DNA from 2 places in the Kitasatospora sp. NPDC048296 genome. Region 1 is predicted to be linked to the other one. Evidence: predicted binding sites of a transcription regulator. Region 1 holds the regulator's gene; the other holds the start of a gene.
The links. The regulator HrcA, encoded in region 1, represses chaperone genes, less so after heat shock. The targets are predictions, from matches to a motif close to TTNGCACTCNGNNNNNCNGAGTGCNAA.
Positions count from the first base shown of each region.

Region 2: groL (chaperonin GroEL) is a predicted target of HrcA. The motif match lies at 2,380-2,406, and genes of this name have one in related genera.

Region 1 covers NZ_JBICZB010000011.1:130,732-136,554, reverse strand. The annotation lists gene ACGF12_RS10115 (S41 family peptidase) at 1-1,754, opposite strand, end outside; gene ACGF12_RS10110 (16S rRNA (uracil(1498)-N(3))-methyltransferase) at 1,824-2,573, opposite strand; gene dnaJ (molecular chaperone DnaJ) at 2,652-3,791, opposite strand; gene hrcA (heat-inducible transcriptional repressor HrcA) at 3,865-4,899, opposite strand; gene htpX (zinc metalloprotease HtpX) at 5,172-5,823, shown strand, end outside.
Region 2 covers NZ_JBICZB010000033.1:58,053-63,875, reverse strand. The annotation lists gene ACGF12_RS20740 (hypothetical protein) at 147-497, opposite strand; gene groL (chaperonin GroEL) at 601-2,223, opposite strand; gene ACGF12_RS20730 (cold-shock protein) at 2,572-2,775, opposite strand; gene ACGF12_RS20725 (MoaD/ThiS family protein) at 3,327-3,605, opposite strand; gene thrC (threonine synthase) at 3,634-4,941, opposite strand; SAM riboswitch class I at 4,959-5,091, opposite strand; gene ACGF12_RS20715 (glucosyl-3-phosphoglycerate synthase) at 5,236-5,823, shown strand, end outside.

The DNA of each region.
Region 1 (5,823 bases):
CGGCCGCCCTCGACCGGGAACGGGACGATCCGGTCGGCGATGCCGTCCAGGTCCACCCTGGTCGCCGGCGCGGCCTCGGCCGCGCCCTCCTCGCCGTCCGCCTTGCGCGACCCGGGCTCGTCCTCCTCCCCGCCGAGCGGCCGCCCGGCCCGCTGCGGCCCGAACGGGGACGGCGTGTCGGCGGCCAGCGTGATCAGGTACGGGCGGCAGCCGTTCGGGAAGGACAGGTCGAAGGCGTGCGCGTCGTAGACCGGGTCGAAGTTGCGCACCGACAGGAAGGCCAGGTAGCGGCCGTCCGCGGTGAAGGCGGGCGAGGTGTCGACGAACCGCTGCTGGGTGACCTCGCCGACGGTGCGGGTGGCCAGGTCGGCCAGCACGATCTGGCGCAGCGAGTACGGGCCCATCCGGTGCACCGGGCGGGACCAGGCCAGCCAGGCCGAGTCCGGGCTGAACGCCAGCCCGCTGACCTCGCCGTCGGTGCTGCGCTCCAGCTCGTGCACGGCGCCGTCGGCCAGCGCCACCAGCAGCACCCGGCCGTCGTGCACGCCGAGCGCGGCCTGCTTGCCGTCCGGGGAGACCACCAGCGAGTTGACCCGGCCGAGCTGTCCGGCGGCCAGTCGGCGCCGCTCGGCGCCGTGGACGGCGGGAGCGTACTCCAGGGCGTCCTCGCCCTCGGCGTCGGACACCCACAGCACGCCCTGGCCACCGTCCTCGCCCGGCACCACCCGGGCCAGCCGCGCGCGCACGCCCGGGGTCTCGTCCAGCACCCGGGCCGGGCCCTCCCGGTGGGTCAGCCAGTGCACGCTGCCGCGCACCACCACCGCGCCGGCCCGGCCGGTGCGGTCGGGGGCGACGGACTCCAGCCAGTGCGCGGTGTGCACCGGGCGGGGGCGGCGGCCGGTGCGCGGGCCGGCCAGCCGGACGTCCAGGCGGCGCGGCTCGGCGCCTTCCAGGTCGTCCAGCAGCCAGAGGTCGCCGGCCCGGTGGAGGACGACCCTGGTGCCGTCGGTGGTGGCGTTGCGGGCGTAGAAGCCGTCCGGGTCACCGGTGTGGCGGCGCAGGTCGGAGCCGTCCGGGCGGCTGGACCACAGCTCGCCGACGCCCTCGTGGTCGGACAGGAAGGCGATCCGACTGCCATGCGGGGAACCGGCCACCCACAGCGGGGAGTCGAGCTGCCCGTCCAACTCCTCGTGCACGCGGCTGAATTCGTCCTGCCCGAGCCACAACTTGCCGGCCCGGCCGCCCCGGTAGCGCTTCCACCAGGCCGGCTCGCGGTTGTTGACGGTGACCAGCAGCACGCGGTCCCCGTCCGGCTCGAAGGCGAGCCCGCCGACCGGCCCGTACGGCAGCCGCACCGGCTCACCGCCGTCCAGCGGCACCGCGTGCGCCCAGCAGCGCCGCACGCCGGACTCGCCCGCGCCGGTGGTGGCGATCGGACGCCCGTCGGCGGTCCAGCCCTGCACCCGGGTCTCGGCGTTGCCCCAGTACGTCAGCCGCCGGGACGGCCCGCCGTCCACCGGCACCACGTGCACCTCGGGGGCGCCGTCCCGGGTGGAGGAGAAGGCGATGTGCCGCCCGTCCGGCGAGAACCGGGGGTGGTGCACCGGCAGGTGATCGGCCGTCAGTCGCCAGGCCCGCCCGCCGTCCAGCGGGGCCAGCCAGACGTCGTCCTCGGCGACGAAGGTGACCAGGTCACCGTGCAGATGGGGATGGCGCGGATAGGCGCCCGCAGAGGTACTCAGGGAGTCCGTCACCCGGCCAGCGTAGGCAGGTACGGGTACGAGCCGCTCCGTTTTCGGCAAGTCCCCGAGGACGTGCGGGGGTTACGACCAGCGGCCGGTGCGCCCCAGCAGCAGCGCCCCGGCGGCCACCCCTGCGGTGGAGGTGCGTAGCACCGACGGGCCCAGCCGGTACGGCTTCGCGCCCGCCTCCGCGAAGGCGGCCAGCTCCTCCGGGGAGACCCCTCCCTCCGGGCCGACCACCAGCACGATGTCCCCCGCCCCGGGCAGCGCGGCGTGCGCCAGCGGCTCGGCACCCTCCTCGTGCAGCACGGCGGCGAAGGCGGCCTGCGCCAGCAGCGGGGCCAGCTGCCGGGTGGTCATCGGCTCGCGCACCTCGGGGAAGCGCAGCCGGCGGGACTGCTTGCCCGCCTCCCGGGCGGTGGCCCGCCACTTGGCGAGCGCCTTGGCTCCGCGTTCGCCCTTCCACTGGGTGATGCAGCGCGAGGCCGTCCAGGGGACCACCACGTCCACGCCGACCTCGGTCATGGTCTCCACGGCCAGCTCGCCGCGGTCGCCCTTGGGCAGCGCCTGGACGACGACGATCCGCGGCGCCGGCTCCGGCTCCCGGCGCACGGCGGCCACCGTGACGTCGATCGCGTCCTTGCCGAACACCTCGGCGACCGTCCCGTCCACCCCGAGCCCCAGCCCGTCCGCCAGGGTCACCGCCTCACCGGCCGCCAGCCGCTTCACCGCGGCCGCGTGCCGCCCCTCCGCCCCGTCCAGGCGCACCAGCGCCCCGGGCGCGGCGGCGGCGATCCGCTCGGTCTCGACGACGAAGACGGGCGCGGTCATGAGAGGGAACCTCCAGGAATGGAACGGAAACGCGAAAGAGGTGCCGGGGAGCTGCCCCCGGCACCCCTTCCCGGACGACTACCGGCCGTTGAAGGCGTCCTTCAGGCGCGAGAACAGGCCCTGCTGGCCCGGCGCGAACTGGCCGGACGGGCGCTCCTCGCCGCGCAGTACGGCGAGCCGGCGCAGCAGCTCCTCCTGCTCGGCGTCGAGCTTGGTGGGCGTCTGCACCTCGACGTGCACTATCAGGTCGCCCCGGCCGCCCCCGCGCAGGTGGGTGATGCCCCGGCCGTGCAGCGGGATCGACTGGCCGGACTGGGTGCCGGGCCGGATGTCGACCTCCTCCAGCCCGTCCAGGGTCTGCAGCGGCACCTGGGTGCCGAGCGCGGCGGCCGTCATCGGGATGGTGACGGTGCAGTGCAGGTCGTCCCCGCGCCGCTGGAAGACGTTGTGGGTGGTCTCGGCGATCTCGACGTACAGGTCGCCGGCCGGGCCGCCGCCGGGGCCGACCTCGCCCTCGCCGGCCAGCTGGATCCGGGTGCCGTTGTCGACACCGGCCGGGATCTTGACGGTCAGGGTGCGGCGGGCGCGGACCCGGCCGTCGCCGGCGCACTCGGGGCACGGGGTCGGCACGACGGTGCCGAAGCCCTGGCACTGCGGGCAGGGGCGGGAGGTCATGACCTGCCCCAGGAAGGAGCGGGTGACCTGGGAGACCTCGCCCTTGCCGCGGCACATGTCGCAGGTCTGCGCGGAGGTGCCGGGGGCCGCGCCCTCGCCGCTGCAGGTGGTGCAGGTGACGGCGGTGTCGACCTGGAGTTCCTTGGTGGTGCCGAAGGCGGCCTCCTCCAGGGTGATCTCCAGCCGGATCATGGCGTCCTGGCCGCGGCGGGTGCGCGAGCGTGGGCCGCGCTGGCCGGCCGCGGCGCCGAAGAAGGCGTCCATGATGTCGGAGAAGCCGAAGCCCGCCGCGCCGGCGCCGAAGCCGCCCGCGCCGCCGCCGCCCGGTGAGAGCGGGTCGCCGCCGAGGTCGTAGACCTGGCGCTTCTGCGGATCGGAGAGCACCTCGTAAGCGGCGTTGATCTCCTTGAACCGCTCCTGCGTCTTCGGGTCCGGGTTGACGTCCGGGTGCAGTTCGCGTGCCAGGCGCCGGAACGCCTTCTTGATCTCGTCCTGCCCCGCATCCCGTCGGACGCCGAGTACCGCGTAGTAGTCCGTGGCCACCAAATGCTCCGCTTGTTCCGCCTGTAGTAGTGCGACTGGACGCCGCCGTCAGAATTCTGACGGCGGTTGCTTGCTACGACTCAGCCAGGATCTGACCCACGTACCGTGCCACCGCCCGCACCGCCCCCATTGTGCCCGGGTAGTCCATCCGGGTCGGACCGATCACACCGAGTTTGGCCACGCTCTCGTCGCCCGAACCGTAGCCGACCGACACCACCGAGGTGGAATTCAGCCCTTCGTACGCAATCTCCCGCCCGATCCGGACCGTCATCCCGGCGTCCCCGGTCTCACCCAGGAGGCGGAGCAGGACGACCTGCTCCTCCAGGGCCTCCAGCACCGGCTGGATGGTGAGCGGGAAGTCGTGGCCGAAACGCGTCAGGTTGGCCGTGCCGGCCAGCATGATGCGCTCCTCGTTCTGCTCGGCCAGCGCCTCGAACAGGGTCGCCAGGACCGTACTGACCGTCGGCCGGTCGATCTGCTCGAACGTGGCCGGCAGCTCCTCCAGCAGCCCCGGGACGTCCGGCAGCCGCTGGCCGGCGGCCCGGACGTTGATCCGCGCCCGCAGGTCCGCCAGGACCGTCTCGCCGACCGTGCCCGGGCAGTCGACCATCCGCTGCTCGACCCGGCCGGTGTTGGTGATCAGGACCAGCATCACCTTCGCCGGGGCCAGCGCCACCAGCTCGATGTGCCGGACGGTGGAGCGGGTCAGCGAGGGGTACTGCACCACGGCGACCTGCCGGGTCAGCTGGGCGAGCAGCCGCACCGTGCGGGCGACCACGTCGTCCAGGTCGACGGCGCCGTCCAGGAAGTGCCGGATCGCCCGGCGCTCCGGGGCGCTCATCGGCTTGATCTCGGCGAGCTTGTCGACGAACAGCCGGTAGCCCTTGTCGGTGGGGATGCGCCCGGCGCTGGTGTGCGGCTGGTGGATGTAGCCCTCCTCCTCCAGCGCCGCCATGTCGTTGCGCACGGTCGCCGGGGAGACTCCGAGGTTGTGCCGCTCCACGAGGGCCTTGGAGCCGACCGGCTCCTCGGTGCCCACGTAGTCCTGGACGATGGCACGCAGAACGGCGAGCTTGCGGTCGTCCAGCTGGCGGACCTCACCGGCCATGGGCACGCACCTCCGTCTTCGCACGTTGTCCGTCTGTGATGCTGCGGGCCGCTCCGGGAGGACCCCGACCCTGGCACTCTGCGCACACGAGTGCCAAAACCGTACCTGCCAGTGTAAGGCCCGGGTCCTGTCCCAGGAACGGCCCGGCCGGAGTGATCCTGCCCGCAGTCCCAGGGCACGGCCCCTTCCGCCGCAACTCGCGGCGCGGGGGTGGTGCCCTGGGGCCGTCCGGGTGGCAGCATCGAAAGCGACGGCGAACGGAGGAGCAAGAGATGTCGAGCTCGGGCCAGCACACCCGTTTCGCGCCCGATCGCGGCCTGACCAGCCGCATGGTCGCGACGATGTTCGTGATCGGGCTGCTGTACGTCGGTTTCACGGGCCTGCTGATCGCGCTGCTGCGCGGGGCCTGGCCGCTGATCGTGCTGATCTCCGGCGGGCTGTTCGTGGCCCAGTTCTGGTTCAGCGACAAGATCACCGAACGGGCGATGGGCGCCCGCGAGGTGACCGAGGAGCAGTACCCCCAGCTGCACGGCACCATCGACCGGCTCTGCGCCCTGGCCGACATGCCCAAGCCGCGTGTGGCGGTCGCCGACAACGACATGCCGAACGCCTTCGCCACCGGCCGCAACCCGCAGAACGCCGTGGTCTGCGTCACCACCGGCCTGCTGCGCCGGCTCGAACCCGAGGAGCTGGAAGGCGTCCTGGCGCACGAGTTGTCGCACGTCGCCCACCGGGACGTCGCGGTGATGACCATCGCCGGCTTCCTCGGCGTGCTCGCCGGGGCGATGACCCGGATCGCCGTGTACGGCGGGTTCATGGGCGGCGGGCGCAACAACAACGACCAGAACACGGCCATCGCGGCGCTGGTCATCCCCCTGGTGTCGATGGTCGTCTACGCGATCAGCTTCCTGCTCACCCGGCTGC
Region 2 (5,823 bases), on a different contig from region 1:
ACGTCAGCGATCCTGCCCGCGCGTCATCAAACGCAAGATGTCCAACTGGCCCCTCAAACGGGCCGAACACCGCGACTGGCCGCCACCCACTCCGGTCATCGTCACGATCGCCGGACCGGGCAGGACTTAAATCACCGGCGTTGGAACTAGACCAGCTCCCCCACCGGCGCCACCACCGAGCCGTGCTTGCCGCACACCCAGTGCGGCTCCGGCCCCAACTCCGGCTCCACGCTCAGCGCGTGCGGGTCCCCGTCGGCCGCGCAGTCGGTGCACAGCGGCCACCGCCCGTACGCCTCCAGCAGCGCGTCCTGGACGTCCTGGGCGACCAGCCCGAGCACGTACTCGGTGCCGTCCGGCCACTGCTCCAGCCACCAGCGACGGTGCGTGACGGCCTGCTCCACCAGCGAGACGACGGCGGCGTCCGCCACGTCCCGCGCGGTGAGGTCGGCCAGGATCAGTGCCCGCGCGTTGTGCAGGGCGGTCTCGATGTCAGCCATCCGTCCATTCTCCGTCGATACGCGAAAACGCCGCGTGGGCGGCCCCCGAAGGGAGCCGCCCACGCGGACGAGGAACCAACCGATCCGATCGAAGCGATCAGGATCAGAAGTCCATGTCACCGCCCGGCATGCCGCCGCCGGCGGCCGCGGCGGCCTTCTCCGGCTTGTCGGCGATGACGGCCTCGGTGGTGAGGAACAGCGCCGCGATGGAGGCGGCGTTCTGCAGCGCCGAGCGGGTGACCTTGGCCGGGTCGATGATGCCCGCGGCGACCAGGTCGACGTACTCGTTGGTGGCGGCGTTCAGGCCGTGACCGGCGGGGAGGTTGCGCACCTTCTCCACCACGACGCCACCCTCCAGGCCGGCGTTGGTCGCGATCTGCTTGATCGGGGCCTCCAGCGCGACCTTGACGATGTTGGCACCGGTGGCCTCGTCGCCGTCCAGCTCCAGCTTGTCGAAGGCGACACCGGCCTGCAGCAGGGCGACGCCACCACCGGCGACGATGCCCTCCTCGACGGCGGCCTTGGCGTTGCGGACGGCGTCCTCGATGCGGTGCTTGCGCTCCTTGAGCTCCACCTCGGTGGCCGCGCCGGCCTTGATCACGGCCACGCCGCCGGCCAGCTTGGCGAGGCGCTCCTGGAGCTTCTCGCGGTCGTAGTCCGAGTCGCTGTTCTCGATCTCGGCGCGGATCTGGTTCACGCGACCGGCGACCTGCTCGCTGTCACCGCCACCGTCGACGATGGTGGTCTCGTCCTTGGTGATGACCACCTTGCGGGCGGTGCCCAGCAGGTCGATACCGGCGTTCTCCAGCTTGAGGCCGACCTCCTCGGAGATCACGGTGCCACCGGTGAGGATGGCGATGTCGCCGAGCATGGCCTTGCGGCGGTCGCCGAAGCCCGGGGCCTTGACGGCGACGGACTTGAAGGTGCCGCGGATCTTGTTCACGACCAGGGTCGACAGGGCCTCGCCCTCGACGTCCTCGGCGATGATGACGAGCGGCTTGCCGCTCTGCATGACCTTCTCCAGCAGCGGGAGCAGGTCCTTGACCGAGCCGATCTTGGAGTTGGCGATGAGGATGTACGGGTCCTCGAAGGTCGCCTCCATGCGCTCCAGGTCGGTGGCGAAGTAGGCGGAGATGTAGCCCTTGTCGAAGCGCATGCCCTCGGTGAGCTCGAGCTCCAGACCGAAGGTGTTGCTCTCCTCGACGGTGATGACGCCTTCCTTGCCGACCTTGTCCATGGCCTCGGCGATGAGCTCGCCGATCTGGGTGTCAGCGGCGGAGATGGAGGCGGTGGAGGCGATCTGCTCCTTGGTCTCCACGTCCTTGGCCTGGGCCAGCAGCTGGTCCGAGACGGCGGCGACGGCCTTCTCGATGCCGCGCTTCAGGGCCATCGGGTTGGCGCCGGCGGCGACGTTGCGCAGACCCTCGCGAACCAGGGCCTGGGCCAGCACGGTGGCGGTGGTGGTGCCGTCACCCGCGACGTCGTCCGTCTTCTTGGCGACCTCCTTGACGAGCTCCGCACCGATCTTCTCGTACGGGTCCTCGAGCTCGATCTCCTTGGCGATGGAGACACCGTCGTTGGTGATCGTGGGGGCGCCCCACTTCTTCTCCAGCACGACGTTGCGACCCTTGGGGCCGAGCGTGACCTTCACTGCGTCGGCGAGCTGGTTCATGCCACGCTCAAGGCCGCGGCGAGCTTCCTCATCAAAGGCGATGATCTTGGCCATCAGAAGTGGTCCTCCGGGACACGGTCGACTGCTCGGACCAAGGGGTGCCCGCGACGGACGGCCCTGGTGCGCGGAGGTCCATTCCCCTACCGCTCCCGGGGGCCTCACCGACCCGGTCCGCTGTCACTCTCACACTGTGAGTGCTAACGCCAATGATTAGCACTCCGGGTGGTCGAGTGCAAGCCCAATCGGCCACCCGCGAGCCGCCGTCGAGCCCCGTCCGCGAGCGCGGACCGGGGCACGGACGGGAACGCGAACGGGCCCGCACGACGCGTGTCGTGCGGGCCCGTCGAGAAGCAGGAGGTCCACCAGCGGTGGGCCGCGCCGAGCTCCTGGAGTCGGAAGGGGTCAGACCGCCGCGCGAACCATGTCCGCCTGCGGGCCCTTCTGTCCCTGAGAGATCTCGAACTCGACCCGCTGGCCCTCCTCGAGGGTGCGGTAGCCGTCCATCTGGATCGCGCTGTAGTGGACGAAGACGTCCGCACCACCGTCGACCGCGATGAAGCCGTAGCCCTTCTCCGCGTTGAACCACTTGACGGTGCCCTGAGCCATTCCGAACTCCCCTAGTGCTGTGCTGGCCCTTCACGTGCCCGCAGGTCGCGGGCCCGGGTCTGGTTGAAGGCCGGCCCGGGGAACCCCCCCTGGGCGCAGCCGTGCACGCCGCAATCCTCCGCACAGAAAGCCGAACGGCTTCCGATGGGCGGTCGATTACGCCGACCGCCGCTGAATGTATCCGGACCGACGCCCTCTGCAACAGGGCCAACCGCCAGGAATTCCATAGCCCCGTCAAGAGACAAGGACGAACAAACCAGGGTGAAATCGGCATTTCATGCCGGACATAGCGGACGAATTACCCAAACCCTCGCAGGAATTCTGACATCCGCCTGACATGTTTCACGGCCCGGGACGCGAGCCGGTCTCAGTGACCGGACGACCTCCGGCCAAGCACCGCGCGAGCCGGAAGGGAAGCCCCGTTCCCAGCAGAGCCACACTCTACTCCGACTTGACCCGGAAATATTCCCGCCGAAATGCCAGCGGTCGCCCGCACATACGGAGAGTCGAATTCCGTACGTACGGGCGGCCGGGAAGCGGGATGCGACGGCTCAGCAGCCGCCGGCCACCGCCGGGATGATCGAGACGTTCGCGCCGTCCTTGATCTCGGTCGCCAGGCCCTCGGCGAACCGCACGTCGTCGTCGTTCACGTACACGTTGACGAAACGGCGCAGCTTCCCGGTGTCGTCCAGGATCCGGGCGGAAATGCCCGCGTGGTTCTGCTCCAGGTCGGCGATGACCTCGGCCAGGCTGGCCCCCTCGGCGGTCACCTCGGCCGCGCCGCCGGTGTAGGTGCGCAGGATGGTCGGGATGCGGACTTTGGCGCTCATGGCTCTCCTAGCGGGGGGTGGGGGTGGTTCAGGCGGACGCGAGACCGGCGGAGCGGAAGGACTCCAGCGTCGGGCGGATGACGGCGGTCATCCCGGCGTCGGAGACGGCGTCCAGCGTCTTCAGGCCGTCACCGGTGTTGATCGCGACGGTCTCCCTGGCCGGGTCCAGCTGACCGGTCTCGACCAGCTTCTTCAGCACGCCGACGGTCACCCCGCCCGCGGTCTCCGCGAAGATCCCCTCGGTCCGGGCCAGCAGCCGGATCGCCGCCACGACCTCTTCGTCCGTGACGTCCTCGACCGCCCCGCCGGTCCGACGGGCGATGTCCAGCACGTACGGGCCGTCCGCCGGGTTGCCGATCGCCAGCGACTTGGCGATGGTGTCCGGCTTGACCGGCTTGATCACGTCCCGGCCCGCCTTGAACGCGGCCGACACCGGCGAGCAGCCCTCGGCCTGGGCGCCGAAGATCCGGTACGGCCGGTCCTCCACCAGGCCGAGCTTGATCAGCTCCTGCAGCCCCTTGTCGATCTTCGTCAGCTGCGAGCCCGAGGCGATCGGGATGACGATCTGCTCCGGCAGCCGCCAGCCGAGCTGCTCGCAGATCTCGTACGCCAGCGTCTTGGAGCCCTCGCCGTAGTACGGACGCAGGTTGACGTTCACGAAACCCCAGCCCTCGCCGGCCGGGTCCCCGATCAGCTCCGAGCAGAAGCGGTTCACGTCGTCGTAGTTGCCCTCGATGCCCACCAGCTCGCCGCCGTACACCCCGGCCATCACGACCTTGCCCTGCTCCAGGTCGTGCGGGATGAAGACGCAGGACCGGAACCCGGCCCGGGCCGCCGCCGCGCCCACCGCGCCTGCCAGGTTGCCGGTCGAGGAGCAGGACAGCGTGGTGTACCCGAACGCCCGCGCCGCCTCGATGGCGCAGGCCACCACCCGGTCCTTGAAGGAGTGCGTCGGGTTCCCGGAGTCGTCCTTCACGTGCAGCGGAGCGGTGAACCCGAGCTCCCGGCCCAGGTTGTCCGCCTTCACCAGCGGGGTCCACCCCGGGTTCAGGTTCGGCTTGGACGCCACGTCGGCCGGCACCGGCAGCAGCGGCGCGTAACGCCAGATGGACGCCGGACCGGCCTCGATCCGCTTGCGCAGCTCCTCGGCGCGCTCGCTCCCGAACTCGTACGCGATCTCCAGCGGCCCGAAGCACTCCAGGCAGGCGAAGCTGGGGCCGAGCGGGAAGCGGGTGCCGCACTCCCGACAGGACAGGGCGGCGGCGGGGCCGAGGTCAACCGGTGGGGGTCCCCCCGGCCGAAGGCTGGGGGAGGGTGCGGCAGTGTCGATAGCCATGATGGCGGAGGCCTCTCTCCTCATCTTCCCCGTGGCGCGGTCGCGCCACAGGCCGGAATTGGCACCTGTCCCGCCGGGGCCTGTGAACAGCCGAGCGAGAAGGTTGCCGGGACGTCAACGGGCCGTTCCCTCAGTCCCTCTGGATGAGCTTGTGAAGTTGTGGTTCAGCGGCGACCCCGGCGTGCGAAGGTCCGACCGCTGTACGAAGACTGTATCCGAAGGCGTCCACCCTGAAAGGGACCGTCCGTCACGCGAGATGGCCCGTTCCACCCGACCTCGCCGAGGAGATTCACCGTGCCCGCCGAACCGACCCCCGCACTCCTCCCGCAGGCGGCGTCCTGGCTGCACCGCCGCTCGTGGAGCGCGGCCGACCGGCCGGTTCACACCCTGCTGGAGGCCAAGCGGCGCACCCGGCAGACCGTCAGCGTCGTCCTCCCCGCGCTCGACGAGGAGGCCACCGTCGGCGACATCGTCCGCACCGTCCGGCGCGAACTGATGGACCGGCTTCCTCTGGTCGACGAACTGGTCGTACTCGACTCCGGCTCCACCGACGCCACCGCCACCGTCGCCGCCGAGGCCGGCGCCCGGGTGGAACAACGGGACGCCATCCTGCCCCGGCTGCCCGCCGTCCCCGGCAAGGGCGAGGTGCTCTGGCGCTCGCTGCTGGTCACCCACGGCGACATCGTCTGCTTCGTCGACGCCGACCTGCGCGAGTTCGACCCCGCCTTCGTCTCCGGCATCCTCGGCCCCCTGCTCACCGAACCCGACATCCAGCTGGTCAAGGCCATGTACGACCGCCCCCTCGAAACGGAGTCCGGCGCGATCGTCCCCGCCGGCGGCGGCCGGGTCACCGAACTCGTCGCCCGCCCCCTGCTCAACCTC